3 regions of the Kitasatospora sp. NPDC057198 genome follow, and region 3 is predicted to be linked to each of the others. Evidence: riboswitches for the same ligand, from Rfam matches in the RefSeq annotation. Region 3 holds a riboswitch; each other region holds the start of a gene.

Region 1 (4,933 bases), on a different contig from region 3:
GCGATGGGAAGCACCCGGTAAGCGGTGACTGCCCGCTCCACCTCCTTCTCGGTGGGCTTGCCGCCGCGTTGCATGCCGGGGAGGGCGGAAGGACGGACCGCCGTCCGGGAAGCGGAAGCTCCCGGGCGGCGCTGCGGCCGCGCGGGTCAGTCGGCCAGCGGGAGGTAGACCCGGTTCCCGCGGGCGGCGAACTCGGCGGACTTCTCGGCCATCCCGGCGAGAGCGGCCCGTTCGGCCTGTTCGGCCTCGCCGCCGTGCTCCTCGCGGATCCGGCGGCTGATCTTCATCGACGACAACTTCAGCCCCCAGCCAGCACATTGGCTTCGTGGGTGGAGGGCTTGAGAGGAGTGCCCGCTTCTCCGGCGCCTACAGGCAGATCCAGCAATAGAGCTTCTCGCCAGCGCTGCGGGCGCGCCTGGCCAGTCGGATCAACTCTTCGGCCAGCGGCTGCATGTCTTCGACGCTGGCTGGGCGAAGCTCCTCCGTCTGCACCCACCTGGCGACGACCGTCGGCACATCCGCGTCGCTCACCTCTGCCAGCGTGTCCCGGACCGAGGCGGCAAGCTCGACCACCCACGGACCCGTGGCCCAGGGGTCGTCCTCGGCCTGCGGGCCGCCCGGTCCAGGCTCCGGGGTGGTCGGCCACACCGGACTCTCTTCCACGAGCCCTGCTTCCCACGGAACCTGACGGATGGCGGCGATCAGCTCCCCAAGCACAAGGTCCGGATCCAGGCGCTTGGCCTCGACCCCGTCGAAGTGGGGACTCCCACCGCCGACGAGCGGGCGGTCGTCCGCACCCTGCAGCACCCGTACGACCGAGGCCGCATCGACTGCGCGAAAGTAGTCGGTCAACACGCCCACGGGTTCCTCCCCCACACGGTCCTTCGTCAGCCGACAGTAGACCAGGCACAACCGACACCAGCATCAACCGGAGCACCGCGCCGGGAAGCCCCCTCCTGCCTCCCGGTGCGGTGCCCTATGAGCCGTGTTGTCAGTCGGCGAGCGGGAGGTAGACCCGGTTGCCGTGGGCGGCGAACTCGGCGGACTTCTCGGCCATGCCGGCGAGCGCGACCCGTTCGGCTTGTTCGGCCTCGCCGCCGTGCTCCTCGCGGATCTGGCGGCTGATCTTCATGGAGCAGAACTTGGGCCCGCACATGGAGCAGAAGTGCGCGGTCTTGGCGGGTTCGGCCGGGAGGGTCTGGTCGTGGAAGGCGCGGGCGGTCTCCGGGTCGAGGGCCAGGTCGAACTGGTCCTCCCAGCGGAACTCGAAGCGGGCGTCGGAGAGGGCGTCGTCCCACGCCTGGGCGCCGGGGTGGCCCTTGGCGAGGTCGGCGGCGTGGGCGGCGATCTTGTAGGTGATGACGCCGGTCTTGACGTCGTCGCGGTCGGGCAGGCCGAGGTGTTCCTTGGGGGTGACGTAGCAGAGCATCGCGGTGCCCCACCAGGCGATCATCGCGGCGCCGATGCCGGAGGTGATGTGGTCGTAGCCGGGCGCGACGTCGGTGGTCAGCGGGCCGAGGGTGTAGAACGGGGCCTCGTCGCAGATCTCCTTCTGCAGGTCCATGTTCTCGCGGATCTTGTGCATCGGGACGTGCCCGGGGCCCTCGATCATCACCTGGACGTCCTTGGCGCGGGCGATCCGGCCGAGTTCGCCGAGGGTGGTGAGTTCGGCGAACTGGGCCTCGTCGTTGGCGTCGGCGATCGAGCCGGGGCGCAGGCCGTCGCCGAGCGAGAAGGTGACGTCGTAGGCGCGCAGCAGGTCGCAGAGTTCCTCGAAGTGCGTGTAGAGGAAGTTCTCCCGGTGGTGCGCCAGGCACCAGGCGGCCATGATGGAGCCGCCGCGCGAGACGATGCCGGTCTTGCGGCGGGCGGTCAGCGGGACGTACCGCAGCAGCACGCCGGCGTGCACGGTCATGTAGTCGACGCCCTGTTCGCACTGCTCGACGACGGTGTCCCGGTAGACCTCCCAGCTGAGTTCCTCGGCGCGGCCGTCGACCTTCTCCAGCGCCTGGTAGAGCGGGACGGTGCCGATCGGGACGGGGGAGTTGCGCAGGATCCACTCGCGGGTGGTGTGGATGTTGCGGCCGGTGGAGAGGTCCATGACGGTGTCGGCGCCCCAGCGGGTGGCCCAGGTCATCTTCTCCACCTCCTCCTCGATCGAGGAGGTGACGGCGGAGTTGCCGATGTTGGCGTTGATCTTCACCAGGAAGTCGGTGCCGATGATGGCGGGTTCGACCTCGGGGTGGTTCACGTTGACGGGGATGACGGCCCGGCCGCGCGCCACCTGCTCGCGGACGAACTCCGGTTCCAGGCCCTCCCGCAGGGCCGTGAACTCCATCTCGGGGGTGATCAGGCCGCGCTTGGCGTAGGCGAGTTGGGTGACGGCGACGCCGTCGCGGGCGCGCAGCGGGCGGCGCGGGCGGCCGGGGAAGACGGCGTCCAGGTTGCGCAGGTCGCCGCCGCGCGGGGCGGTGTGCCGGATGCCGTCGTCCTCGGGGCGGGCCTCGCGGCCCTCGTACTCCTCGACGTCCCCGCGCAGCCGGATCCAGGGGTCGCGCAGCGCGGGCAGTCCGCGCCGGACGTCGGCGGTGTGGGACGGGTCGGTGTACGGCCCGGAGGTGTCGTACAGCGGGACGGTGCTCCCGTCGGTGAGGTGGACCTCGCGGTAGGGGACCCGCAGGTCGGGGGTGCTGCCCTGGCGGTACGCCTTGCGCCAGGCCGGGGTCGGGTACCCGGTGGCGGACGGCTCCTGGGCGGACGGCCCGTGGGCAGAGGTGTGCTCGGTGAATGCGGTCATGCGGACCTTCAACTCCCTACGCCGGCATTACCCGGTCAGGTTCCTGCGGTCGACGCAGCGGTGGTACGCGGGCCGCGTACCGTCAGCGCCCTCTCAGCCCGGTGCTCCGAGCTCCCGTTCCGCGCAGGGGCGTTCGCCGCCTGCGTTCGCCGTTCACCGTAGGGCACCGGGCGCGGCCGGTCCAGCGCGCCTCCCGTGCCGGGCGCTGTTCAGGCCACCGCCGCGCGGGGGAGAATCCCGGGGTGATCGGACTGGTGGGGCGGGTGACGGGGCGGATCGGCGCGGGCCTGGTCGGCGAGGTGATGGTGCACGTCCCGCAGCGGCTGGGCACCGAGGCGTTCCTGGCCTACCGGGCGGTGCCGGGCGAGCCGCTGGAGCCCGGGACGATGGTGGTCGTGGTCGATTACCAGCCACCGCGGACGGTGTACGTCGAGCCGTTCTGAACGCACGTCAGGAGGGTTCCGCAAACCTGCCGCGTCCGTTTCCGGCCAGTGAGGGTTCCCACTCGTCCGTCCCCTTCCTCCCCGGCCGAAACCGGCGGAGAATGCGGCTGCCACCGGCTTCCGCGCCAACGAACTGCACCACCTGCGCAGCCACGGACCGGTGTGCCACGAAGGGGGAGATCGCGATGCTGATCGGCATCGTCGGAGGCGTCCTCGCGGGCGTCGTCCTGGTGATCGTGCTGTTCAAGCTCATGTGGCGGGTCGCCGAGCCGAACGAGGCACTGGTCATCTCGGGTTCCAAGCACGGCGAGGGCCTCGGCTTCCGCGTGGTCACCGGACGGGGCACCTTCGTGCTGCCCGGCGTCCAGGTGGTCCGGCGGCTGTCGCTGGACCTCAACGAGGCCGCGCTGGACGTCGAGTGCGTGACGTCGCAGGGCATTCCGGTGCACGTCAAGGGCGTGGTCATCTTCAAGGTCGGCGACGACCCGGCGTCCATCGCCAACGCCGCCCGCCGCTTCCTGGACCAGCAGAAGATGATGGGCCAGCGGGTGCACAACGTGTTCGCCGGCCACCTGCGCTCCATCGTCGGCGGGCTGACCGTCGAGGACATGATCCGCGACCGCGAGCGGCTCACCGGTGAGACCCGCTCCGCCTCGGGCATCGAGATGGAGAAGCTCGGTCTGATCATCGACTCGCTGCAGATCCAGGAGATCCTGGACCCGACCGGATACATCACCAACCTGGCCGCCCCGCACGCCGCCGCCGTCCAGCGCGACGCCCGGATCGCGGCCGCCGAGGCCGACCGCCGGGCCACCGAGGCCGAGCAGGAGGCGTTCGCCCGCAAGGCCGAGGCGACCCGCAACTCCGGCATCCAGCAGGCCGGTTACCAGGCCGAGATGGACACCGCCGCGGCCCGCGCGATGCAGGCCGGGCCGCTCGCCCAGGCCGCCGCCCGGCAGGAGGTCGTGGTCCAGGAGACCAAGGTCGCCGAACTGGAGGCGCACCGCAAGGAGCAGCAGCTCCAGGCCGACGTCCGCAAGCCCGCCGACGCCCGCGCGTACGAGACCCGCACCAAGGCCGAGGCCGACCGCGACGCCCGGATCTCCGCCGCCGAGGCGCTGTCCCGGGAGACCGAGCTGAAGACCGCCGCCGAGGCCAACCGGGTCAAGGTCGCCGCGGCCGCCGAGGCCGAGGCCACCCGGGCCCGCGGTCTGGCCGCCGCCGAGGCCACCCGGGCCACCGGTGAGGCCCAGGCCGCCGCCGAGGCCGCCAAGGGCATCGCCGAGGCCGAGGCGGCCCGCGCCAAGGGTCTCGCCGAGGCGGAGGCCACCCGGGCCCAGGGCCTGGCCGAGGCGGAGGGCATCAAGGCCCGCGCCGCGGCCCTCGCCGAGAACCAGGAAGCCGTCGTCGCCCAGCAGTTGGCCGAGAACTGGCCCGCCATCGTCCGGGCCGGCGCGGACGCCTTCGGCAACGTCGAGCACATGGTGCTGCTGAACGGCGCCGAGGGCATGTCCGAGATGTTCGCCAAGGCGCTCACCATGGGCGGCACCGGCCTCGGCCTGGCCCGCCAGCTGCTCACCTCGCTGAACGCCCCCGCCCCCGCCGGGGCCCCGGCCGAACCGGCCGCCGCACCGGCCCCGGCCACGACCAGCCAGGTCATCCCGGTCCAGGCCGGCAGCGGCGACTGACCCGG
Region 2 (11,655 bases), on a different contig from region 3:
CCAGCAGGTCGTGCCGCGGGCCGCCGGCCGGGGCGCCCGCCGGGACGGGCAGGTCGGCCAGCGCCGCGTGTTCGGAGACCGTGCCGACCAGCAGTTCGACGGTGTCCGGGGCGAGGTAGGGCGCGCGGCGGTGCAGCAGGGCGAAGGCCGGGGCGCCGGGGGCGGTGAGCCGGGCGAGCAGGTCGGCGGCGGTGGTGGTCACGGCTGCGGTGTTCCTTCCGGGAGGTTGCTGCGGGGGTTCCGCCGCCTCCGGGAGGCCGTGACGCTGCACACACGCGCCGACGGCCGCCCCGGAGGGCGGCCGTCGTTCGTCGCTAGGGACGCGCGATCAGTGGGCCGCCCAACGGGCTGGCCCACCACCAGGAGAAGGTGTGCGTCGCGGTCACGGAGCAGACCATAGCCCACCGGCGGGCGGCGCGGGGAGGGATCGCCGCGATGTCCACTCACCGTCTCACCCACCGGGCGGCACCCCCAATCCGGTTGTGCCACCCCGTAGCCTTGCCCTGTGACCGTGACTAACCACTCCTGGCAGTCCCTGCCCGCGGCGCAGCAGCCTGAATGGCCGGACCAAGAGGCTCTGCGCAAGACCCTTGCGGAGCTCGCCTCCTATCCGCCCCTCGTCTTCGCCGGCGAGTGCGACCAGCTGCGCGCCCGGCTCGCGGCCGTCGCGCGTGGTGAGGCGTTCCTGCTCCAGGGCGGCGACTGTGCCGAGGCGTTCGACGCCGTGTCGGCCGACCAGATCCGCAACAAGCTGAAGACCCTGCTCCAGATGGCCGCCGTGCTCACGTACGCCGCGTCCGTCCCGGTGGTCAAGGTCGGCCGGATCGCCGGCCAGTACTCCAAGCCCCGCTCGAAGAGCACCGAGACCCGCGACGGCGTGACCCTGCCGACCTACCGCGGCGACTCGGTCAACGGCTTCGAGTTCACCGCCGAGGCCCGGATCCCGGACCCGGAGCGCCTGAAGCGGATGTACAACGCCTCCGCGGCGACGCTCAACCTGGTGCGCGCCTTCACCACCGGCGGCTACGCCGACCTGCGCCAGGTGCACGCCTGGAACCAGGACTTCGTGCGCAACTCCCCGGCAGGGCAGCGCTACGAGCAGCTGGCCCGGGAGATCGACCAGGCGCTGGCCTTCATGAACGCCTGCGGGGTGGCCCCGGAGGAGTTCAAGACGGTCGAGTTCTTCTCCTCGCACGAGGCGCTGATCCTGGACTACGAGACGGCGCTGACCCGCACCGACTCGCGCACCGGCGAGCTGTACGACGTCTCCGGCCACATGGTGTGGATCGGCGAGCGGACCAGGCAGCTGGACCACGCGCACATCGAGTTCGCGTCCAAGATCCGCAACCCGATCGGCGTCAAGCTCGGCCCGACCACCACGGTGGACGAGGCGCTGACCCTGATCGACCGGCTCGACCCGGAGCGCGAGCCCGGCCGGCTCACCTTCATCACCCGGATGGGCGCGGGCAAGATCCGCGACCACCTGCCCGCCCTGGTGGAGAAGGTCACCGCGTCCGGCGCCCAGGTGGTGTGGATCACCGACCCGATGCACGGCAACACCTTCGAGGCGTCCAGCGGCCACAAGACCCGCAAGTTCGACGACGTGCTGGACGAGGTCCGGGGCTTCTTCGAGGTGCACCGCGCGCTCGGCACCCACCCGGGCGGCATCCACGTGGAGCTGACCGGCGACGACGTCACCGAGTGCGTCGGCGGCGGCGACGAGGTGCTGGTCGACGACCTGCACCAGCGCTACGAGACGGCCTGCGACCCGCGGCTCAACCGCAGCCAGTCGCTCGACCTGGCGTTCCTGGTCGCCGAGATGTACCGCGGCCAGTAGGGCGCTCGCGCCGGGTGTGACGAAGGCCCCTCCGTTTTCGGGTGATCCGAGGCGGAGGGGCCTTCTTCGTACCCGGAGCACCAGGTAAGGTAAGGCTCAGTAAACCGCACCAATCGTGGAAGGGGCCGCACATGTACGTGTGCATGTGCCACGCGGTCACCGAGGCCCAGGTCAAGCAGAAGATCGACGAGGGGGCCAGCACCCCGCGCCAGATAGCCCAGGGCTGCAAGGCCGGCACCGACTGCGGGTCCTGCGTGCGCCGCATCCAGGCGCTGCTCGGCGAGCACGGCGCCCGCCCCTGCCCGACCGCCCGGCTGGCCGAACGGCTCGGCCTGGCCGACCCGGCCACCGCTCCCGCACTCGCCCCGAAGGCGGCCTGAGCGCTCCCGGGCGGCCCGGCACCCGGTCCGGCATCCGGCCCGGCCCCGGCTCAGCCGGCTCCCGGGCGGTCCGGTGCCCGGCTCAGCTGCTCTCGGGCTGCTCGATCAGCTGCGCGATGTAGAGCGCCTCGCCGAGCTTGTCCAGCAGTTCCAGCTGGGTGTCCAGGTAGTCGATGTGGTGCTCCTCGTCCGCCAGGATCGACTCGAAGATGTTCGCCGAGGTGATGTCGTTCTTGGCCCGCATCACCACGATCCCGCGCCGCAGCCGGTCGATCGCCTCGACCTCGACCTGCCGGTCGGCCTCGAACATCTCCTTGACCGTCTGGCCGATCCGGACGTGGAACAGCCGCTGGTAGTTCGGCAGCCCGTCCAGGAAGAGGATCCGGTCGGTCAGGATCTCGGCGTGCTTCATCTCGTCGAAGGACTCGTGCCGGGTGTACTTGGCGAGCTTGGTCCAGCCGAAGTTCTCCTGCATCTTCGCGTGCAGGAAGTACTGGTTGATGGCGGTGAGTTCGGCGGTCAGCTGCTCGTTGAGGAACTCGATGACCTCGGGATCGCCCTGCATGGCCTGCCTTCCTGTGCGCATTCCGGTCGGTGTCCGGATGCCCCGCATCGTGGCAGCTGAACGGGTGCACTTCCAGTAAGTTCACGCTCACAGTCACCGCCGCGATCGCCATTTCCTCCCGCTCCGCACCGCGCTGACCTGCGGCGATGCCGGGCGGATTGGGCCGATCGGGGGTATCTCACCCGAACGGGCGCGCGGATTCGCCCCGCGTTTCCCCCACCGCCGCGGCGGATTCCGCCACCGCCCCCGGCGGATTCCGCCGGGGGCGCGCGAAGGGGCGCGCGCGATTCGCCGCCCGCCGTCTGTCACCATGGGGACATGGGTCAGCACGAACCGGAACAGCAGCCGCCGACTGACCCGAGGCTCCCCCCGGGGCAGCGGCCGCAGCGCGGCTGGCCGGTCCTGCACTACGGGCCGGTGCCCCGGTTCAAACCGCAGAGCTGGGACTTCCAGGTGTTCGGGGCCACCGCCGACGCGGAGAAGGCCAGTTGGGACTTCACCGCCTTCCACGCCCTGCCCAAGACCACCGTCCGCGGCGACTTCCACTGCGTCACCAGGTTCTCGATGCTCGGCAACGCGTGGACCGGCGTCGCCGCCCGGACGGTCCTCGACCTCGTCCCGCCCGACCCCGCCGTCACCCACGTGATGGTCTGGGCCGAGTACGGCTACAGCGCCAACCTGCGGCTGGCCGACTTCGCCGACCCGGCCACCGTCTTCGCCACCCACCACGACGGCCGCCCGCTCACCCTCGAACACGGCTTCCCGGTCCGCCTGGTGGTGCCCCACCTGTACGCCTGGAAGGGCCCCAAGTGGGTGCGCGCCGTCGAGTACATGCGGGCCGACCGGCGCGGCTTCTGGGAGGAGCGCGGCTACCACAACCGCGCTGACCCGTGGCGCGAGCAGCGCTACTCCTACCAGGAGCAGCCCGGCGACGGCCCGCTGCGCTGAGTGCGCCGCGCGGCGGGCCCGGCGGGGGTCAGAACAGGCTGACGGTGACCGTCACGGTGCTGCCCCGCTTGGCCGGGGTGTCCGCCGCGGGGGACTGCGCGGACACCTTGCCGATCGGGATCAGGCCGGTGACCTCCGGCACGAACCCGGCGTCCCGGAGCGCCTGCTCGGCGTCCTCCCTGCTCATCCCCCTCACGTCCGGCACCGGGTGCATGCCTTTGGAGACGGTCAGCGCCACCGGCGAGCCCGGCGACAGCTCGCCGCCGGCCGCCGGGGCGGTGGAGATCACCGCGCCCTTCGGCACGGTGTCGCTGAACTCCTCGGTGCTCGCCCCCGGCGTCAGCCGGGCCTCGCCCAGCGCCTTGGCGGCGTCCGCCGCCGGCCGGCCGGTCACGTCCGGCACCGGCACCCGCTCCGGGCCGCGCGAGAGCACCACCTTCACCGCGTCGCTCTTGCGGACCCTGCTGCCCACGCCCGGATCGGTCGAGATCACCTGTCCCGCCCGCACCGACTCGCTGAACTGCTCGCTGTACGAGCCGTGCAGGCCCTCCTTGTCCAGCGTCGCCGCCGCCTGCTCCCGGCTCTGCCCCAGCACGCTCGGCACCGTCGCGTACACCGCGTTGGACAGCGCGTACGTCACGCCGCCCACCAGCAGCAGCAGCGCCACCAGCACTGCCGACCAGACCAGCGGGCGGCGGCCGAACGGCGAACGGCGGGAGGGGCCCGGCAGGCCGCGCGGCGGGTCGTCGTTGACCGCCGGGCGCATCGGCGGCAGCAGCTCCGGCGGGACCTCCAGCACGCTGGTGCGGTCCAGCGCCGGAACCCGCTCGATCACCGCGGTGGCCTCGCCCGGACTGTGCACCGGGGTGGGCCGGGTCGAGGCGGGCGGCTCCGCGTCCAACTGCGCGGCGGGCAGCGAACGGCGGGCCCGCTGCACCGAGGCCAGCAGCTCCACCGCGTCCCACGGCCGGGCCTGCGGGTCGCGGGCGGTCGCGGCCGCCACTATCGCGTCCAGCTCCGGGCCCACCGCGGGGGCGGTGCGGGACGGCGCCGGGACGTCCTCGTGCAGGTGCCGGTACATCACCTGGGCGGCGTTCTCCCCGGTGTGCGGCCGGGCGCCGGTCAGCATCTCGTACAGCAGGATGCCCGCCGCGTAGACGTCCACCCGCTGGTCGGTGGGCTCCTGGCGGATCTGCTCCGGCGCCAGGTAGGCGACGGTGCCCAGCAGTTGGCCGGTCTCGGTGGCCGAGGTGGCGGCGGTGTCGGCACCCGCCAGCACCCGCACCAGGCCGAAGTCGGCGACCTTCACCATGCCGTTGTCGGTGATCAGCACGTTCTCCGGCTTGACGTCCCGGTGCACCAGGCCCGCCCGGTGCGCCGCGCCGAGCGCCGCCAGCACCGGCTCCAGCACGTCCAGCGCGGCCCGCACCGACAGCGCGCCGCGGTCGCGCAGCACGTCGCGCAGGTTGCGGCCGGGGACGTACTCCATCGCCATGAACACGCCCCGCGGGTCGGCGCCCTGGTCCAGCACGTTCACCACGTTCGGGTGGGCGAGCCGCGCCACCGCCTTGGCCTCCCGGATGAAGCGGGCCGTGAAGTCGGCGTCCCCCGCCAGCGAGGGGTGCATCACCTTCAGCGCCACCGTCCGGTCCAGCCGGGTGTCGGTGCCCCGGTAGACGGTCGACATGCCGCCGACCGCGATCCGCTGCTCGACCCGGTACCGGCCGTCGAGGAGCACGCCGTGCAGGGGATCGTCGAGGGTCATGTCCACCCGAGGAGTGTAGGGGTTGGGTGTCCGGAGGGGCCCGTCGGCGGGCCGGACGCCACGGGGTGCCCGGCCGGTGCGGCCGGGCGCCCCGGGGGCGGGGCCTCCCGTACGGTGGCGTGGCGGCCGCTACCGGCTCAGAAGGCGGGCCGCTCGCGGGTGTCGGCCAGGCCGGCGGTGGGCGAGGACGCCTCGGCGTAGTAGCGGCGCGGGATCCGCCCGGCCCGGTGGGCGAGCCGCCCGGCCTCCACCGCCCGGCGCATCGCCTCCGCCATCAGCACCGGCTCCTGGGCGCGGGTCACCGCGGAGGCCAGCATGACGGCGGAGCAGCCCAGTTCCATCGCCAGCGCGACGTCGCTGGCGGTGCCCGCGCCCGCGTCCAGCACCACCGGGACGTTCGCCGACTCCACGATCAGCTGGAAGTTGTGCGGGTTGCGGATGCCCAGCCCGGAGCCGATCGGCGAACCCAGCGGCATGATCGCCGCGCAGCCGACGTCCTCCAGCTTGCGGGCCAGCACCGGGTCGTCGTTGGTGTACGGCAGCACGGTGAAGCCGTCGTCGACCAGCGTCTCGGCGGCGTCCAGCAGCTCGATCGGGTCGGGCAGCAGGGTCCGCTCGTCGGCGATCACCTCCAGCTTCACCCAGTCGGTGCCGAGCGCCTCGCGGGCCAGCCGGGCGGTCAGCACCGCCTCGCCCGCGGTGTAGCAGCCCGCCGTGTTCGGCAGCACCCGGATGCCGTTGCGGGACAGCACCTCCAGGACCGAGCCCTGGGTGGCGGTGTCGACCCGGCGCATCGCCACTGTGGTCAGCTCGGTGCCGGACACCCTGAGCGCCTGCTCCAGCACCTCCAGGCTGGGCGCGCCGCCGGTGCCCATGATCAGGCGGGAGGAGAAGGTGGTGCCGGCGATGACCAGCGCGTCGTCAGCCATGGTTCAGCCTCCCTGGACGGCGGTGAGGATCTCGACCCGGTCGCCCTCGCCGAGCGCGGTGGCGGGCCACGAACTGCGGGGCACCACGGCCTCGTTGACGGCGGCGGCGACGCCGGTGTTGGCGGCCGACACCTCGGCCACCACCACGTCCAGCGTGGTGGCGGCGGGCAGGGTGCGCGGCCGGCCGTTGACGGTCAGGGCGATGGTGTTCATGCGGGGACCTTGGGGGTGAAGCGGTCGGAGGTGAAGCGGCCGGGAGTGAAGTCGGCGGCCAGCGGCGGGAGTTCGCCGTCGGCCAGGTAGTCGGCGAGCAGGTCGGCGGTGACCGGGGTGAGCAGCACGCCGTTGCGGTAGTGCCCGGTCGCGGCGGCCAGGCCGTCCAGCGCGGTCGGGCCGAGCAGCGGCGCGTTGTCCGGCGAGCCCGGACGCAGGCCCGCGCCGGTCTCCACCAGCGGAAGTTCGGTGATGCCGGGCACCAACTCGTGGGCGTCCCTGAGCAGTTCGTAGACGCCGCCGGCGGTGACGGTGGTGTCGTGGCCCAACTCCTCGGTGGTCGCGCCGATCACCAGCTCGCCGTCGGCCCGCGGCACCAGGTACAGGTGCTGCCCGCGCACCACCGCCCGCACGTTCCGGGACAGGAACGGCCCGTACGCGCCGGTGGGCATCCGCAGCCGCAGCACCTGGCCCTTGACCGGGCGGACGGCCGGCAGCACCCCCGCCGGCAGGCCCGGCAGCAGGTGGCTGCGCGAACCGGCGGCCAGCACGGTGCGCCCCGCCGCCACCCGCTCGCCGCTCGACAGCCGCACGCCCGCCGCCCGGCCGTCCTCGACCAGCAGTTCGGCGGCCTCCGCCCGGTGGAACACCACGCCCGCCCGCTCGCAGGCGGCGACCAGCGCGGCGGCCAGCCGGCGGCCGTCCACCTGGTGGTCGTCGGCGACGTGCAGGCCGCCGCGCACGCCCGGCGCCAGCATCGGCTCCAGGCGGCGGCACTCGCGGCCGGTCAGCCACTGCGAGGCCAGCCCCAACCGGCCGTGGAAGGCGTGCAGTTCGCGCAGCTCGGCGCGGTCGTCGGAGTCCAGCGCGACGGCCAGCGTGCCGGTGGCCCGGTAGCCGGTGTCCAGGCCGGTCAGTTCGGTCAGCTCGGCGGCGAAGGCGGCGTAGCGCTCGTTCGACGCCATCCCCAGCCGCAGCAACGGCTCCTCGCCGTACTGCAGTTCGGTGACGGGGGCGAGCATGCCCGCGGCGACCTGCGCCGCGCCGCCGCCCGGGTGCGGGTCGGCCACCGCGACCGACAGGCCGCGCTGCGCGGTGCGCCAGGCGACACCGAGCCCGATGATGCCCCCGCCGACCACCAGGACGTCCAGCGCACGGGAATGTGCCACAGCGGTTGGATCTCCCTTCGCCGGCATGACCCGGATCAGGTTCGGACGGTCGCGGGCCGCCGCAGCCCGCCTCTCAGCCCGGTGCACCGGGCTCCCGTGTGACGTAGTACCCCCACCTTAACGCTGCCCCGTCCGGCCCCGGAGGCACCTGGGTAGGGTGGACGCCGTGGCTGAGCTGAAGGCAACGGACCGGGTCGTCGTGGTCGGCGCGGGCATGGCGGGCGCCCAGGCCGCCCTCGGACTGCGGCAGGGCGGCTGGCGGGGCCCGCTCGCCCTGGTCGGCGAGGAACTCCACCTGCCCTACGACCGCCCCCCGCTCTCCAAGGACGTGCTGCTCGGCAAGGCCGACGCCACCGCCTTCGAGATCGACTGGCATGAGCTGGGCGTCGACCTGCTCACCGGCCGCCGCGCCACCGGCCTGGAACCCGGCCTGCTGCACACCGACCGCGGCGGACTGCCCTACGACGCCCTGGTGATCGCCACCGGCGCCGCGCCCCGCACCCTCCCCGGCCTGCCCGGCGCCCGCACCCTGCGCACCGTCGACGACGCCCACGCGCTGCGCGCCGCGCTCACCCCCGGCCGCCGGATCGTCCTGGTCGGCGCGGGCTGGATCGGCGCCGAGACCGCCACCGTCGCCCGGCAGCTCGGCTGCCAGGTCACCGTGGTGGAGGCCGCCGCCGCCCCGCTGGCCGGCGCGCTGCCCGCCGAACTCGGCGCCCTGATGGCCGACTGGTACGCCGCCGCCGGCGTCGACCTACGCTGCGGCGCCGCCGTGGCCGGCGCCGCCGACGGCGGGGTGCTGCTCGCCGACGGCACCCACCTGCCCGCCGACGAGGTCGTGGTCGGCGTCGGCGCCCGCCCCGCCACCGACTGGCTGCTCGGCGGCCCGCTCGCCCCCGACCCCGACGGCACGCTCCCGGTCGACGACCGGCTGCGCACCGCCCTGCCCGGCGTCCTCGCGGCCGGCGACTGCGCCTCCTACCCCTCCGCCCGCTCCGGCACCCGGCTCGCCGTCCAGCACTGGGACCACGCCCTGCACTCCGGCGCCGCCGCCGCGGCCTCCCTGCTCGGCACCCTGGACGCCCCCTACGACCCCGTCCCGTACTTCTGGTCCGAGCAGTTCGGCCGCATGGTCCAGTACGCCGGACGGCACGCCGGGGCCGACCACCTGCTGTGGCGCGGCTCCCCGTCCGACCCGCACTGGACGGTGCTGTGGCTGCGCGACGGCGCGCTGGTCGCCCTGCTCGCCGTCGACCGGCCGCGCGACCTCGCCCAGGGCCGCCGCCTGATCGAACGCGGCGGCGCACTGGACCCGGCCCGCGCCGCCGACCCCGCCGTCCAGTTGAAGGCCGCCGCCCGGTAGCGCCTAGGCTGGTGCCGTGAGCGAGATTGATCCCAAGATTGACGCCCTGGTCCCCGCCTGGCTGTACCTGCCCGACATCGCGGAGCGGTGGGGCGTGGTGATCACCGAGGTCCGCGCCATGGTGAAGAACCGCACCCTGCTGGCCGTCCGCCGCGGCCCCAACAACTCCCTCCAGGTCCCCGCCGACTTCATCGAGGACGACGGCCCGGTCAAGCACCTGGTCGGCACCCTCACCGTGCTGCGCGACTGCGGCTTCTCCGACGAGGAGATCCTCGAGTGGATGTTCACCGAGGACGACTCGCTGCCCGGCAGCCCGATCCAGGCCCTGCGCGAGAACCGCGGCACCGAGGTCAAGCGCCGCGCCCAGGCCATGGCCCTGTGACGGCCGCCCCCACCGCCCGGCAGCGCCTGGCCGACGCCCGGCTCTACCTCTGCACCGACGCCCGCCGCGCCCAGGGCGACCTGCCCGAGTTCCTGGACGCGGTGCTCGCGGGCGGCGTCGACATCGTCCAGCTGCGCGACAAGGCGCTGGAGGCCAAGCAGGAGCTGGAGCACCTGGAGGTCTTCGCCGACGCGGCCCGCCGCCACGGCAGGCTGCTCGCCGTCAACGACCGCGCCGACGTCGCGTACGGCGCCCGCCCCGACGTGCTGCACCTCGGCCAGGACGACCTGCCGGTCGCCGTCGCCCGGCGCATCCTCGGCGAGGACGTGCTGATCGGCCGCTCCTGCCACGCCGAGGACGAGGTCGACACCGCGATGACCGAACCCGGCGTCGACTACTTCTGCACCGGCCCGGTCTGGCCCACCCCCACCAAGCCCGGCCGCCACGCCCCCGGCCTCGACCTGGTCCGCCACGCCGCCGCGCGGCGCCCCGAGCGCCCCTGGTTCGCCATCGGCGGCATCGACCAGGACAACCTCCAGCAGGTCCTCGACGCGGGCGCCACCCGGATCGTCGTGGTCCGCGCCCTCACCGCCGCCGAGGACCCGGGCGCGGCCGCCGCCGCCCTGGCCGCCCGCCTGCACTAGGCCCCCGCCCCGGGGGCGCCCGCCCGTCCCGCGCCCCACCAGGGGCGCGGGGAACCGCCCGTGGCGGAAGGGTCGCGGGGAGAGCCCCGGTGCCGGCGAGGAGCCCCGCCCTCCCGGCCGGAACCGTACGCGTGCCGTTCGCACTCCGTGCAGGCATGGAGTCCGTCCTCACGCCCGCCCGTCGCGCCCGCCGGGTCGCGCTGCTCGTCCCCGCGCTGCTCGCGGCCGCCGCCGTCGCCTTCCTCGCCCAGCGCCCGCTGGGCCGCCACCACGCCGGGTGGCACGGCTGGGTCGGCACCGTCAACGGCATCGTCTTCCTGGCGGCCGCCGCCCTGCCGGTGGCCGCCTTCGCGGTGTGGGCGCTGGCCCGCCGCCGCCGGGCGGCCGGCGTGGAGCCGGGCTGGGCGCGGCGCTCGGCGCTGGCCGAGGTCGGCGCGCTCTACGGGACGGTGCCCTGGGTGTGGATGATCCTGCTGCCGGGCGTCGACCCGGGCGGCCCGCGCCGCCGGGTCAACCTGGTGCCGCTGCACGACATCGCCGAGATCGTCGGCGCCGGGCCGCCCGCCACCGCGGCGGCCCAGATCGTCGGCAACACGCTGGTGTTCGCGGCGCTGGGCTTCCTGCTTCCGGTCCGCTCCGCGGCGTTCGCCTCGGTGTGGCGGATGCTGGCGCTCGGCGCGGCCTGCTCGGTGCTGGTGGAGGCCGCCCAGTACGTGCTGCGGCTGGACCGGGTCTCCTCGGTCGACGACGTGCTGCTGAACGCGGGCGGGGCGGCCCTCGCGGCCCTGGCCTCGCGCCGCTGGTGGCGCCGCCCGGCGGCCTGAGGCCCCTGTCAGTACTTGCGGACCGTCGCCGCGTCGGCCAGCGCCCGGAGCACCTCGCGGGTCGGGCCGTCGGCGACCGGGGCCGCGTCCAGGGCGGCCAGCGCCTCGGCGAGCAGTGCGTCGATCCGGGCCTCGACCAGCTCCGGGGCGCCGCTGAGGGTGATCAGGTCGCGCAGTTCGGCGATCCCGTCGGCGTCCAGGCCGGGTGCGCCGAGCCGGGCGTCCAGGTGGGCGGCGTCGGCCGGGCCCAGGCCGCGCATGGCGTGCGCGACCAGCAGGGTGCGCTTGCCCTCGCGCAGGTCGTCGCCGGCCGGCTTGCCGGTGACCGCCGGGTCGCCGAAGACGCCCAGCAGGTCGTCCCGGAGCTGGAACGCCTCGCCCAGCGGCAGGCCGAAGCCGCCCAGCGCGTCGACCAGGCCGGGAGAGGCCCCGGCCAGCAGCGCGCCGACCTGGAGCGGGCGCTCGATGGTGTACTTCGCGGACTTGTAGTGCAGGACTGTCCGGGCCCGGTCGACCGCCCCGTCGTCGGTGGAGTCGCCCGCGACCGGCTCCAGCACGTCCAGGTACTGGCCGAGCATGACCTCGGTGCGCATCAGGTCGAAGGCGGGCTTGGCGGCCGAGACGGCGGCCGACGGC
Region 3 (11,655 bases):
GCACCCTGGTCCCATGCGCGCACCCCGGATCCAGTGCCCCGACTGCGACCGCCCGGTCGCCCTCATGCCCACCCGCCGCACCGGCTACGGCGTCGTCCACGACCACAAGCGCGACCGCCGCTCCCTCACCCTCTGCACCGCCAGCATGCGCCAACTCCCCCTCGCCGAAGCCACCCTCTGGCAGGACGCCCTCCCCGGCCTGCCCGGCCCGGACGTCCCGCCCACCCTGTTCTGACCCCCGCCGCCGGCGCCTGCCCGGATTGAACGGTGGATCGGATGCCAAAATTCGGTATCCAATTCATATAGTGCATTTGTATGCTCATCCTGTCGGGTGAATGACTCGACGTACCCAACAACTTGGGGGACGAGCAGATGACCGAGCCGCAGAACACCACATGGAGCCTGGAGCCCGGCGACACCATCGAGCGCAAGCAGCTCCACACCCGTTTCGGCGGACGGACCCAGGGAGGCATCGGTCCGTCGGCGAAGACCCCGAACGTCATGATCTTCACCGACCCGGTCGCTGGGGAGAAGCACGGCTACTACGACGGCTGGATGCCCGACGGGCACTTCCACTACAGCGGTGAAGGACAGTACGGCGACCAGCGCATGCTCTCGGGGAACGCCAGCATCCTCAACCACAAGGTAGAAGGACGCGCACTGCGCGTCTTCAAGGGTGCCCGCGGCCTGGTCACCTACCTCGGTGAGTTCGAGATCGCCGCTGCCGACCCGTCCTACGAGGCGGACGCGCCGGAGACGAACGACGGACCGCTCCGGAAGGTCATCGTCTTCCGACTTCGCCCCGTCGACACTCGACCCCAAGCCCCGACATCACGCCTCGGCCGGCTGCTCGGGGCCACCGATAGCACCAACCCCGTACAGCGCCTCCCTCTGGAGCAGCAGCTAACGGAGAAGATGTTCGTTGACCCTAACCGTGAGGCGTATGAGGCGGAGCGGAAGGAGTCGAAGCTCGTCTCCGCCCTGGGCGACTACCTGCGGACCAAGAACCACCAAGTGGGACGGCACCAGATCATGCCAACCGGTGAGACTCGCCCTCTCTACACCGACGTGTACGTCGAAGCCCTGAACCTGCTAGTCGAAGCCAAGGGAAGCGTCACACGCGAGAACATCCGAATGGCGATCGGCCAACTCGCCGACTACTCGCGGTACCTCGGCACTCCCCGCAAGGCCATCCTGGTCCCCAGCCAACCCCGCACCGATCTGCTCGACCTGGCAGCCAGCCAGGGGTGTGCTGTCATCTGGCCTGACGGGAAGGGCTACCACAGCACCGATCCGACGATCACGCTCTGACCGTTCGGGGCCAGCCCTTCGCCGGGCCGGCCCCGAGCCTCGCACGAACCGGATCAACCGCCCCAGCGTTCGCGGTGGTTACGGACCCGCACGGGGTCGATGAGGTGCTGGGGATGAGTCCGCAGCTCGCCCACCAACTCGCCATGCTTGACGACGCCCAGTTCATCCGTGAGGACGATCGCGCCACCGTCGAACATCACGTGACAGGTCGGACAGAGGCAGAGCACGTTGTCCGTGGTGTCTGGACCGCCGTACGGACTGCCCAACGCTTGGATGTGGGCACCCTCGCTATATACGCCACCCGGCAGAACCACCACCAGGCCGCAGATCTGACAGGCACTCCCATGCCAGGACTTCACCTGCCGCACGACCGCCCCGCTGCGGACGGTCCGCTGCACCTCCGTCCGCGCCCGTGCGGGCGTTGCGTTTCCGGACGGTAGTGGGGCGGGAATGGTCATCGATACCGGCTGCACGTCCTGGTCAGGGGCTCCGGGTACGTCGACCTCCTGATCCGCTTCCAAGCGGAATTGCCAGATCCGGTGCCCGTCGGAACCGACCGTGCTGCCGTAACTCGCCACCCGGTACAACCCGTCGTAGCGGTACCCGCTGAGCGGCGCAAAGTGCGAGCCTCGGTGCGCCCCGCGCAGCACCCGAACGAGTTGACCCTCGAGGTGGCTGGTGACCAGTGCTGCGTTCCCGGGATCGTCCAAACTCTGGTCACTGACCTGGTTCTTCGCTGCATCCTGCCCGCCGTGCCCGGTGTAAACGATGACGTCGCCATAGTCCTGGTCGTCCTTGTACCCACCAGAGACCACGATCGACTCAGCACCACTACGCTTCGTCCCGCAGATCCCCGCCTGCAACGGACGGTGCACCCCTGCCTCGTGCGCCTCACGGCGCGAACTGAACTCCTGGCCGATCTCAACACCGGGAACCTCACCGATCACGAGCCGCCCCCTCTCATCCATGACTGACCTGACAGATGATCTCTGCCAGAGTCGAGGCGCGGGCCGACACCGCTGCGCGCTGCAACGCCCCCATCCCGATACAGGAGCCCATGCTGTCGTACGACTACGAAGCTTTCAAGAAGCACAGGCGGTCCGTTCGCTCTGGGAACGGCAACGGCCTCCCGACCGCATCGCTGCTGGTCGGGGGCCGTTACTGGACGGAGGGTGTGGAATTTGAACCCACAGTGACACGAGGCCACGATAATTTTCGAGAACGCCCGGACGGTGTTGCGCCGCACCCCTCTGAGCGGAGTGAGAGCGCCCCTGGGATGCAAGGAAGTAAACGCACGTTCCACATATGTCCCAAGGTCCCATAGCTGGTTCACCGGATCACGACTCTCCCGTCGGCGCCTGCGGCCTCTTCGTCCCGAAGCAGGCTTTCAAGCCCCGCTGGTCTCGGAGCAAGTTCAAAGCTGCAGGTCAGGGCCTCGGTCAACATTGGTCTCTACTGGCATCCTGGGGCTCTAACTCCAAGATCGTCTCCATGGTTTCTCCGGAGCACGCGCTGGCGACGCTGCGCCAGGTGGAGAAGGAAGCACCAGAGCGGCTCAAGTCGTGGAGGGCATCGATGCCGTACACACCCCGCAAGGCTGACACGCTCGGGACTCGGCGAGTCGCGGGTGCGCGCAACAACTAGCCACCCAGGCCGCCCTTCCGTATTGAGGGCAGCACGGCAGCAAGCGGGAAACCCTGGCAGGGGTAAACCGGCTCCAGGTACCCTTGAACCACAACTTCACACGCTCCACTACTTCAACCGCGTCCCACCGCATGGGGGCCGCAGTTAGACCAGGAGATACCAGATGCCGCTCACCGAGCAGGCGCAGCACGCTCTCATGCTGCTAACCCGTCGCGCCGACAACACGTGCGACCTTTTCATCCTCGACCGCGTAGACCGCGCGAAGGACGAGATCATTCGGCTGAACTCCAGCAGCCTGGCTCCGTTCCAGGTGCGCAGCGCCATGGCACATGCAGGCGCAGTGCTGCAGGAACGGCGCAAGCTCGTGCCGTCGATGCGGCTGAGCGAGCTGGAGCCGCAGGAGGAGCCCGGCGTGGAGGAGATGAGCTTCGCCACGGTCGACACCTGCTACTGGCTGCAGACCACGCCCTCACTCACCGAGTCCCAGCGTGCCCTGCTTCTGGAGATGGCCGCTGGTCTTGAGCCGGATGCCCTCGCGGCGCGGCGCGGTATCTCGCTGCCCCGCGTACGCGAGCAGATCTCCCGAGCACGGAAACTGGCCCGGACGGCATACGCCTCGGAGGTCGCTGCCGCATGATGCGCCCTCGCTCCTTCCGACTCGCCCCGTGGGTAGTTCGCGCCCTCATCCCGGAGGGCTACATCGGCGCCTACGTGCTCTACCGCCGCGGCGCGCCGCACTACATCGGTCGCAGCGACACATGCATACGGCGCCGACTTCTTCAGCACTGCGCTTCGTCTCGCGGCGAGTACTTCACGTATGACGTGCACACTTCCGCAGAGCAGGCGTTTACCGCCGAATGCAGCCTGTTTCACGCCATGCGCCCCCACCTGACCAACATCCTGCACCCGGACCGCCCCAACTACTCCCAGGTGATATGCCCGTTCTGTCCGGCAACCCTTCGGGCCGTACTGGAGCAGCGCCTGACCATCCCCGCCCCGAGAACCGCTCCCGCGGAAGGAACCCGATGAACACCACCCCGCTCTTCCAGCCCCCCGAGCCCGATAAGCCCTCGACTAGCCAGAAGCCCGTAGCCGACATCATCAAGGTCGACACCGCGCTTAAGTCGATGCGCGACTCCGGCTTCGACCTGACCGCGGCCATCGGCGAGCCCATCGACAACTCCATCGAGGCAGGCGCAAGCCAAATTCAGGTCATCACGACCTTCGGCCCCAACAAGACGAGCATCGACGAAATCGCCATCGTCGACAACGGCCGCGGCATCAAATCCGACATTCTCGCCCACGTCCTGTCCATGGGCTACAGCACCCGCTACGGACAGCGGGGCAGCCTCGGCCGCTTCGGCGTCGGCATGAAGCTGGCTGGCCTGAGCCTGGGCCGGCGCATCGAGGTTTACACCAAGCAGGTCAGCGACGGCACCATCCGCCATTGCTACCTCGACCTCGACGAGGTATCGACCGGCGAACAGACCCACATCCGGGCCCACGAGGTCGACGCCTGGCCCACGGCCTACGCCGACGCCATGGTCACCCCTGACGGGGCCCCGCTCGACTCCGGCACCCTAGTGATCTACGGCAAGATCGACCGCCTCACCTCGGGTGGCCACTACGCCACCAGTCTCAACGAGAAGCTCGCTGAACTGCGCAGCTTCATCGCCCGCACCTACCGCAAGTTCCTCGACCAGGGCCTGAGGATCAAGCTCAACACCACTGAGATCACGCTCCTTGACCCGCTGTTCCTCCTCGACAACCCGCGCATCGCCAAGAACTACCCCAAGGAGAACGTGCAGGGCGTTCTCATCGATGAGGCCGACATCCAGATCGCCGACGGTCACAGCATTCACGTCACCGTCACCATTGCCCCAGTCCAGTTCCGGTGGCGGGAGGGTGAGGGCGGTCTCAAGGACCGATACGGCCGGGATATCAAGAACGAATTCCAAATCTCCGACAGCGCCGGCAAGATCAGCATGGTTCGCAACAACCGGGAGATCAACTACGACATCGTGGCTCGACTGCTCCCCTCCGGAATCGACAAGGTCGACCGCTACATCGGCATCGAAGTCGCCTTCCCGGCCGAGCTGGACGAGTTCTTCCAGGTCCGCAACGTCAAACGCGGTGCGGTCCCCGTCGACAAGCTTCGCAACGACCTCAGGACCTGGTTGGAGCGTCCCGTCAAGCAGGCCCGCAAGTCGATCCGCGCCCACTGGGGCGAAGTCGCTACGCAGGAGCGCGCCGCTGCCCACCAGCACGCCGAGGCCACGGCCGCCGCGGCCCGCGCCGACAAAACCATGCTCCCGGGGCAGGCAGGCAAGCACCTCACCGAGAAGGACACCGAGCAGATCATCGAGGAGCTGATCGAGGACCTCGGAGTGGCCGATGACCAGGAACAGGCCGAGCAGGTCCGCGAGCAGGTGAAGGAGAAGCCCTTCACTCTGGTCGACGGCAACTGGCCAGGCAAGGAGATGTTCGAGATCGACCATCTCAACGGCAAGGCGATCGTCCGTCTCAACCACCGGCACCCGTTCATCCGCGATGTCTACGACAGGCTCAAGGCTGTCGCCGACGGCGGCGTCAACAGTACCGACGCAGAAGAGATGATCAAGCTCATTCGCAAGACTGAGACTGCACTCGACGTCCTGATCCTGGCTTATGCTAAGGCCGAGAATATGCACCTCAACCCTGACCAGTTCGACGATTTGCGCAGCTACTGGGGCCAGCACACCCAGGCATTCATGCGCGAGCTCTCCAGTGACGAGTAAATTCTGGTAATTCCCGACTGGGAAGAACTCTCCAGCTGTAGAACCGCTAGGCCCGGTCAGAGCACCTGACCGGGCCTCTGCACGTCAGCCGATTGGAGCGATGGACGGCCAACCAAGAAACTTTCCACGCGGCCGGTTCCCATCCCGCCGGTCCTGGTGCAGATGCTGGGGGAGCACATCGCGGAGTTCGGTGTCGCGCCGGACGGTCGGCTCTTCCGGGCGGCGCGGGGCGGCGTCGTGCTCACCAAGGAGACCGCGGAGGTGTGGAAGGCCGCACGGAAGTTGGTCCTGCCCCCCGAGCAGGTGGACAGCCCGTTCGCCGACGTCCCGTACTCGGCGCGGCACACCGCCGTGTCGGGGTGGCTGACCGCGGGCGTGGACAAGGCGGAGGTGGCGCGTCGGGCAGGGCACAGCATCGCCGTCCTGCTTCGGTTCTACGCGAAGGTCATCAACGACCGCGAGGACCACTCCAACGCCCTGATCGAGCGCTTCCTGAACGGCGACGACCTGGCCGAGTAGGCCCGCCGCCGGGCCCGAAAACGTTCCACCGGTGTTCCACACACAGGGTGGACCGGGCCGGGATACGGGGTGCACGAGGTGAGACAAGATGACGAAAGAGCGGGTGCCGACCGGAGTCGACACCCGCTCTCACCTGGCGGTTTCACCCACCTGCGCGGAGGGTGTGGGATTTGAACCCACGGTGGCGCGAAGCCACGACAGTTTTCAAGACTGGTCCCTTAGGCCGCTCGGGCAACCCTCCTAGGCGGAGGCCAGCCTAACGGGTCGGAGCGGCCCGGGGGCACACCGTTTCCGGGGTGGGAGGGGTGGGGTCAGTTGTCGCCCTTGCGTTCGCCGAGGGTGACGGTGGTCTTGGCGGCCTTGCCGTCGCGCTTGTACTCGACCTCGACCTTCTCGCCGGGCTTGTGCGTCCAGATCTCGCTGACCAGGGTCGGGCCGCTGTCGATGGCGATGCCGCCGAGCTTGGTGATGACGTCGCCGGCCTTGAGGCCGGCCTGGTCGGCGGGGCCGCCGGGGGTGACGGCGGGGGTGCCCTGGACGGCGGTGGTGGAGATCTGGGCGCCGTCGCCGTTGTAGTTGTCGTTGCGCAGGACGCCGAGGATGGCGTAGACGGGGGTGCCGTCCTTGATGAGGGTCTGGGCGACCCACTTGGCCTGGTTGATGGGGATGGCGAAGCCGAGGCCGATGGAGCCGGCCCGACCGGTGCCGCTGGTGTTGGACTGGATGGCCGAGTTGATGCCGATCACCGAGCCGGAGGCGTCGAGCAGCGGGCCGCCGGAGTTGCCCGGGTTGATCGAGGCGTCGGTCTGCAGGGCGTTCATGTAGGAAGCCTGCGCGCCGGTCTCGTCGCCGGAGGCCACCGGGCGGTCCTTGGCGGAGACGATGCCGGTGGTGACGGTGCCCTCCAGGCCGTAGGGGGCGCCGATGGCGATGGTGGCGTCGCCGATGGCGACCTTGTCGGAGTCGCCGAGCGGCAGCGGGACGAGCTTGTCGGTCGGCGGGTCGTCGAGGCGGACGACGGCGACGTCGTAGCCCTGGGCGCGGCCGACGACGGAGGCGCTGTAGGAGGAGCCGTCGGAGAACTTGACGGTGAGCTTGCCGCCGTTGGCGGCGGGGGCGACCACGTGGTTGTTGGTCAGGATGTGGCCCTCGGTGTCGAAGACGAAACCGGTGCCGGTGCCGGACTCGCTGGAGCCCTCGGCCTTGATGGTGACGGTGGACGGCAGCGCCTTGGCGGCGATCCCGGCGACGGACTCGGGGGCCCGGTCGAGGTTCTGGTGGGTGTTGCCGACCGTGACGGTGGTGCTGCTGTGGCTGGCGCCGCTGCTGCCGCCGTTCCGGTCGTTGTTGGTGACGGAGGCGCCGATCGCGCCGCCGGCCAGGCCGGCCACCAGGGCGACGGCCGCGACCAGGGCGACCAGCGAGCCGCGCTTGCGCTTGCCGGGGCCGCCGGGGCCGCCCTGCGGCGTGCCCCAGGGGGTGCCGGGGCCGCCGGGGCCGCCGCCGCCCGGGAGGTCGCCGCCGGAGGGGTGGCCCCAGCCGCCGACCGGCTGGCCGGCGCCGAACGGGTGGTGCGGCTGCTGCGGGGCGGCCGGGTCGCCGGGGGCGGCCGGGCCCTCCTGGAGGACGGGCGCGGGCAGGGCGCTCAGCGCGGTCTCGGTCACGACCGGGGCGGGCGCCGGGGCGGGCGCGGCGGCCTGGTCCGGGCGGGCGAACGGGCTGACCGGCTCGGCGGCCGAGCCGTACGGGTTCTGGAACGGCGGCGGCGCGTCCAGCGGAGCCGGGGCGGCGGGCGCGGCGGGCGCGGCCTCGGCGGGCACCTTGCCGAGCTGGATGGTCCGGTCCGCCGCGGGCACCTCAGGGGCCGGGGCCTGGGCCGGGGCCGGGGGCAGCACCGGCGGCGGTGCGTCCAGGTAGGCCGGGGCGGCCGGGGCGGCCGGGGCGGCCGGGACGGGCGCGGCGGGCGTACCGGAGCCGGCGGCCACCGCCTCGGTGCCGGCGGGCTCGGGGGCCTTCTCCGGCGGGGTGGTACCACTCGCGTGCTCGGTGCTCACGGACGACCTCCATCGCTGAACAGAACCTTCGGCCGCGAACCGCGGCGCCGGGGTCACGGTCCACAACCTCGGGGCACAGTTTTTCCTATACCGGATTCGGACACCGTAAGCGGGCCCCTGAAGAAATCATGAGAAGCCTTAGGCCGCTCTGACATGCACATCAGCGGTCCCGCCATGCGGACGGAGCGCCCCCGGTCTTGGCGTTCCCCCCGCCGGGGGCTAGCCTGTCGCTCCTGTAAACCGAAGAACGTCGCGGGAGCTTGGACCAGCCAGGCTGAGAGTGCGCCGGTTCGACCGTAGGGCATGGCGGTGACGCCACCACGGCCGAGGGGGCGCTGACCGCCGGAACCTGTCCGGATAATGCCGGCGTAGGGAGTATCGGCCATGACGGCTGTTCCGTCTGCCCAGATTTCCGATCTTGCCCCCGGGGCCCGCCCCGAGGCTCCGCTGACCCTCGACACCGCCCCGCCGCGCACCCTGGACTTCCGGGCGCTGTTCGCGCTCTGGGCCAACCTCGGGGTGAGCCTGATCGGCTTCACCAGCGCCGCGACGGTGCTCGGGAAGCCGGGCCACGAGCTGGGCTTCGCGGCCGCCGTGACGGCGGTGGTCGCGGGCACCGCGATCGGCACCGCGATGCTGGCGGTGGCGGCCCTGGTGGGCGCCCGGACCGGCGCGCCGGCGATGGCGGTGCTGCGCGGCCTGTTCGGCACCCGGCTGTCGTACGTGCCGACGGTGCTGAACATCGTGCAGTGCGTCGGCTGGGGCGTGTACGAGCTGACGGTGGTGGCCTGGGGCGCGCAGACGGTGTCCGGCACCGAGGGCTGGCGCTGGCTGTTCGTGCTGCTGGCGGGCGCGCTGACCACGGTGCTGACGATCTGGCCGCTGGGCGCGATCGCGGTGCTGCGCAAGTACGTGGCGGTCGCGGTGGGCGTCGCGATGGTGTACTTCACGGTGCAGTTCGCCCGGCAGGGCGTCCCGGACCCGGGCGCGGGCAACTGGCACGGCTTCCTGGGCGCGACGGACGCGGTGATCGCGGTGTCGGTGTCCTTCGTGCCGCTGGCCGCGGACTACACCCGGCACGCGCGCAGCTCCTCGAAGGCGTTCTGGGCGACGTTCTCCGGCTACACGGTGGCCCAGGTGTGGTGCTACGTGCTGGGCATCGTCGCGCTGCTGCAGTCGGGCGGCGACGAGAGCCGGATCTTCGAGTCGTTCACCGGCGTGGCGGCGGGCTGGGCGTTCCTGCTGGTGCTGGTGCTGCGGGAGACCGACCAGTCGTTCGCGAACGTGTACTCGACGGCGATGTCGGTCCACAACCTGTGGCCGCGGGTGGACCGCCGGGTGCTGACCGGGGCGATCGGCGTGCTGGTGACGGTGCTGGCGCTGCGGATCAAGGAGTTCACCGACTCGTACTACGGGTTCCTGGGCCTGATCGGCTCGGTGTTCGTGCCGCTGTTCGCGGTGCTGGCGGCGGACTACTTCCTGGGCGCGGGGCGGCGCGGCTGGAACCTGGGGCAGGACGCCCCGGCGCGCTGGGTGATGCTGCTGCCGTGGGCGGTGGGCTTCGCGGTGTACCAGCTGCTCGCCCCGTCCGCGATCGGCGGCTGGTGGACCGGGTTCTGGGAGGGCGTGCAGCGGGCGGTGCACTTCACCCCGCGGGCGTGGTCCTCGGCCTCGCTGTTCTCGTTCCTGGTGGCGGCGCTGGCCACCCTCGCGGTGACGGCGCTGGAGCGGCCGAAGGACGCCGCCCGCTCCTGAGCGGGCGGCCCGGAGCGGCTGTTCACCCGCCCGCCACCGTGCCGGGGGCCGGCGGCCACCGGGCGCCGCGTACCGTGGTCGGCGTGGACACCCAGCACAGCGCGGCCGGTTCGCCCGCCGCCCGGACGGACCGCGTCGACCGCTCGGCGGTCAAGGTGATCGCCCACCGGGGTTCCTCGGCGGCGCTCCCGGAGCACACCGAGGAGGCGTACCGGCGGGCGCTGGAGGAGGGCGCGGACGGGCTGGAGTGCGACGTCCGGCTCACCGCCGACGGGCAGCTGGTGTGCGTGCACGACCGCACGGTGGAGCGGACCTCGGACGGGCGGGGCACGGTGTCGGCGATGACGCTGGCTCAGCTCTCGGCGCTGGACTTCGGTTCGTGGAAGCACCCCGGGGAGCCGCGGCGCAGCTCGGTGCTCACCTTCGAGCGGCTGCTGGAGCTGGTGGCGGACGCCGGGCGGCGGGTGGAGCTGGCGGTGGAGACCAAGCACCCGGTGCGGTACGCGGGCCGGGTGGAGGGCGAACTGCTGCGGGTGCTGGGCCGGTTCGGGCTGCTGCCGGCCGCGCCGGAGGAGTCGGCGGTGCGGGTGATGAGCTTCTCGGAGCTGGCCCTGCACCGGGTGCGGCGGGCCGCCCCGGCACTGCCCCGGGTGTACCTGTGGGAGCGCCGGCTGCCGGTGCTGGGCCGGACCAGGTCGCTGCCGGGCGGGGCGTCGATCGCCGGTCCGGGCATCGAGCTGGTGCGGCGCGACCCCGGTCTGGTGACGGCGCTGCGCCGGGCCGGGCACCGGGTGCACGTGTGGACGGTGGACCGGCCGGAGGACGTCGAACTCTGCCTGGAGCTCGGCGTGGAGGCGCTGATCACCAACCGCCCGGCTGAGGTGCTGGCCCGACTCGGCCGCTGAGGTGCCGGCCCGGCTCGGCCGCCGAAGTGCCGGCCCGACTCGGCCGCCGAGGTGCCGGCCCGACTCGGCCGCCGAGCGCGCGGTCCCGCGACGGGTGGCGGTCGGCGGACGGCGCCCGGCCGCGCCGCCCGGCGGGTGGCACCCGGGGCCCAATCGCGTGACAGAAATACCGAACGGGGTATTTCCGGGCGGTGTTTCCCGCCGATCGGCGCCGCTGAACGTGAGGCGCCCCTCACCTTTTGCCCGCGGCCCGCGCGGATGTCGCCGCGGATGTCGTTAATGCCGCCATCGGATCGTCGAACGTCCGTTTCCGACGCATTACCGGCGGGCATCCATCCCTCGGCAGAAGCTGAAGGAGGTCCGGGGGTGGCGTTGATGGTGGCGCGAGCTGTGCCAGTTCAGGCCGGGTCGACCTCATCGGCCATGGCGGTTCCGCACGGGCCGGCCAGTGTTTCGACCGCGCGGCGCAGGCTGCGCAGCGATCTCGGTGACCGGTCGATACCGGAAGCGGTGATTGACGACGCGGTGTTGATCCTCTCCGAACTGCTCAGCAATTCCTGTCGCCACGCTAGACCGCTGGAGTACGACGACGCCGCGGTCGGCCAGGAGGCCGAGGGCGGCACGGTGCTGGTGGGCTGGCAGATGCGCGGCGACGGCCTGCTGACCCTCGAGGTGACGGACGGCGGGGCG

The links. Region 3 has a riboswitch for thiamine pyrophosphate ahead of ACFUEL_RS01870 (purine-cytosine permease family protein). Riboswitches for the same ligand answer to the same signal wherever they lie in the genome.
Region 1: it holds a riboswitch for thiamine pyrophosphate, as region 3 does, so the genes downstream of both, thiC (phosphomethylpyrimidine synthase ThiC) here and ACFUEL_RS01870 (purine-cytosine permease family protein) in region 3, are expected to answer to the same signal.
Region 2: it holds a riboswitch for thiamine pyrophosphate, as region 3 does, so the genes downstream of both, thiO (glycine oxidase ThiO) here and ACFUEL_RS01870 (purine-cytosine permease family protein) in region 3, are expected to answer to the same signal.

What each region holds. Positions count from the first base shown of each region.
Region 1 is NZ_JBHUWH010000002.1:57,712-62,644, forward strand. It holds gene ACFUEL_RS00565 (hypothetical protein) at 147-287, opposite strand; gene ACFUEL_RS00570 (hypothetical protein) at 367-855, opposite strand; gene thiC (phosphomethylpyrimidine synthase ThiC) at 992-2,797, opposite strand; TPP riboswitch at 2,794-2,925, opposite strand; gene ACFUEL_RS00580 (hypothetical protein) at 3,040-3,240, shown strand; gene ACFUEL_RS00585 (flotillin family protein) at 3,426-4,928, shown strand.
Region 2 is NZ_JBHUWH010000040.1:3,699-15,353, forward strand. It holds gene ACFUEL_RS07390 (anthranilate synthase family protein) at 1-202, opposite strand, end outside; gene ACFUEL_RS07395 (class II 3-deoxy-7-phosphoheptulonate synthase) at 506-1,837, shown strand; gene ACFUEL_RS07400 (bacterioferritin-associated ferredoxin) at 1,969-2,217, shown strand; gene bfr (bacterioferritin) at 2,300-2,782, opposite strand; gene ACFUEL_RS07410 (sulfite oxidase-like oxidoreductase) at 3,101-3,730, shown strand; gene pknB (Stk1 family PASTA domain-containing Ser/Thr kinase) at 3,759-5,495, opposite strand; gene ACFUEL_RS07420 (thiazole synthase) at 5,633-6,424, opposite strand; gene thiS (sulfur carrier protein ThiS) at 6,428-6,637, opposite strand; gene thiO (glycine oxidase ThiO) at 6,634-7,833, opposite strand; TPP riboswitch at 7,802-7,914, opposite strand; gene ACFUEL_RS07435 (NAD(P)/FAD-dependent oxidoreductase) at 7,964-9,169, shown strand; gene ACFUEL_RS07440 (Rv2175c family DNA-binding protein) at 9,186-9,551, shown strand; gene thiE (thiamine phosphate synthase) at 9,548-10,195, shown strand; gene ACFUEL_RS07450 (VanZ family protein) at 10,351-11,019, shown strand; gene ACFUEL_RS07455 (polyprenyl synthetase family protein) at 11,028-11,655, opposite strand, start outside.
Region 3 is NZ_JBHUWH010000007.1:38,681-50,335, reverse strand. It holds gene ACFUEL_RS01910 (hypothetical protein) at 14-235, shown strand; gene ACFUEL_RS01905 (restriction endonuclease) at 373-1,311, shown strand; gene ACFUEL_RS01900 (YDG/SRA domain-containing protein) at 1,365-2,258, opposite strand; gene ACFUEL_RS01895 (hypothetical protein) at 3,119-3,592, shown strand; gene ACFUEL_RS01890 (ATP-binding protein) at 3,981-5,732, shown strand; gene ACFUEL_RS01885 (hypothetical protein) at 5,889-6,251, shown strand; tRNA gene ACFUEL_RS01880 (tRNA-Ser) at 6,407-6,492, opposite strand; gene ACFUEL_RS01875 (S1C family serine protease) at 6,563-8,305, opposite strand; TPP riboswitch at 8,548-8,699, shown strand; gene ACFUEL_RS01870 (purine-cytosine permease family protein) at 8,690-10,060, shown strand; gene ACFUEL_RS01865 (glycerophosphodiester phosphodiesterase) at 10,144-10,965, shown strand; gene ACFUEL_RS01860 (ATP-binding protein) at 11,341-11,655, shown strand, end outside.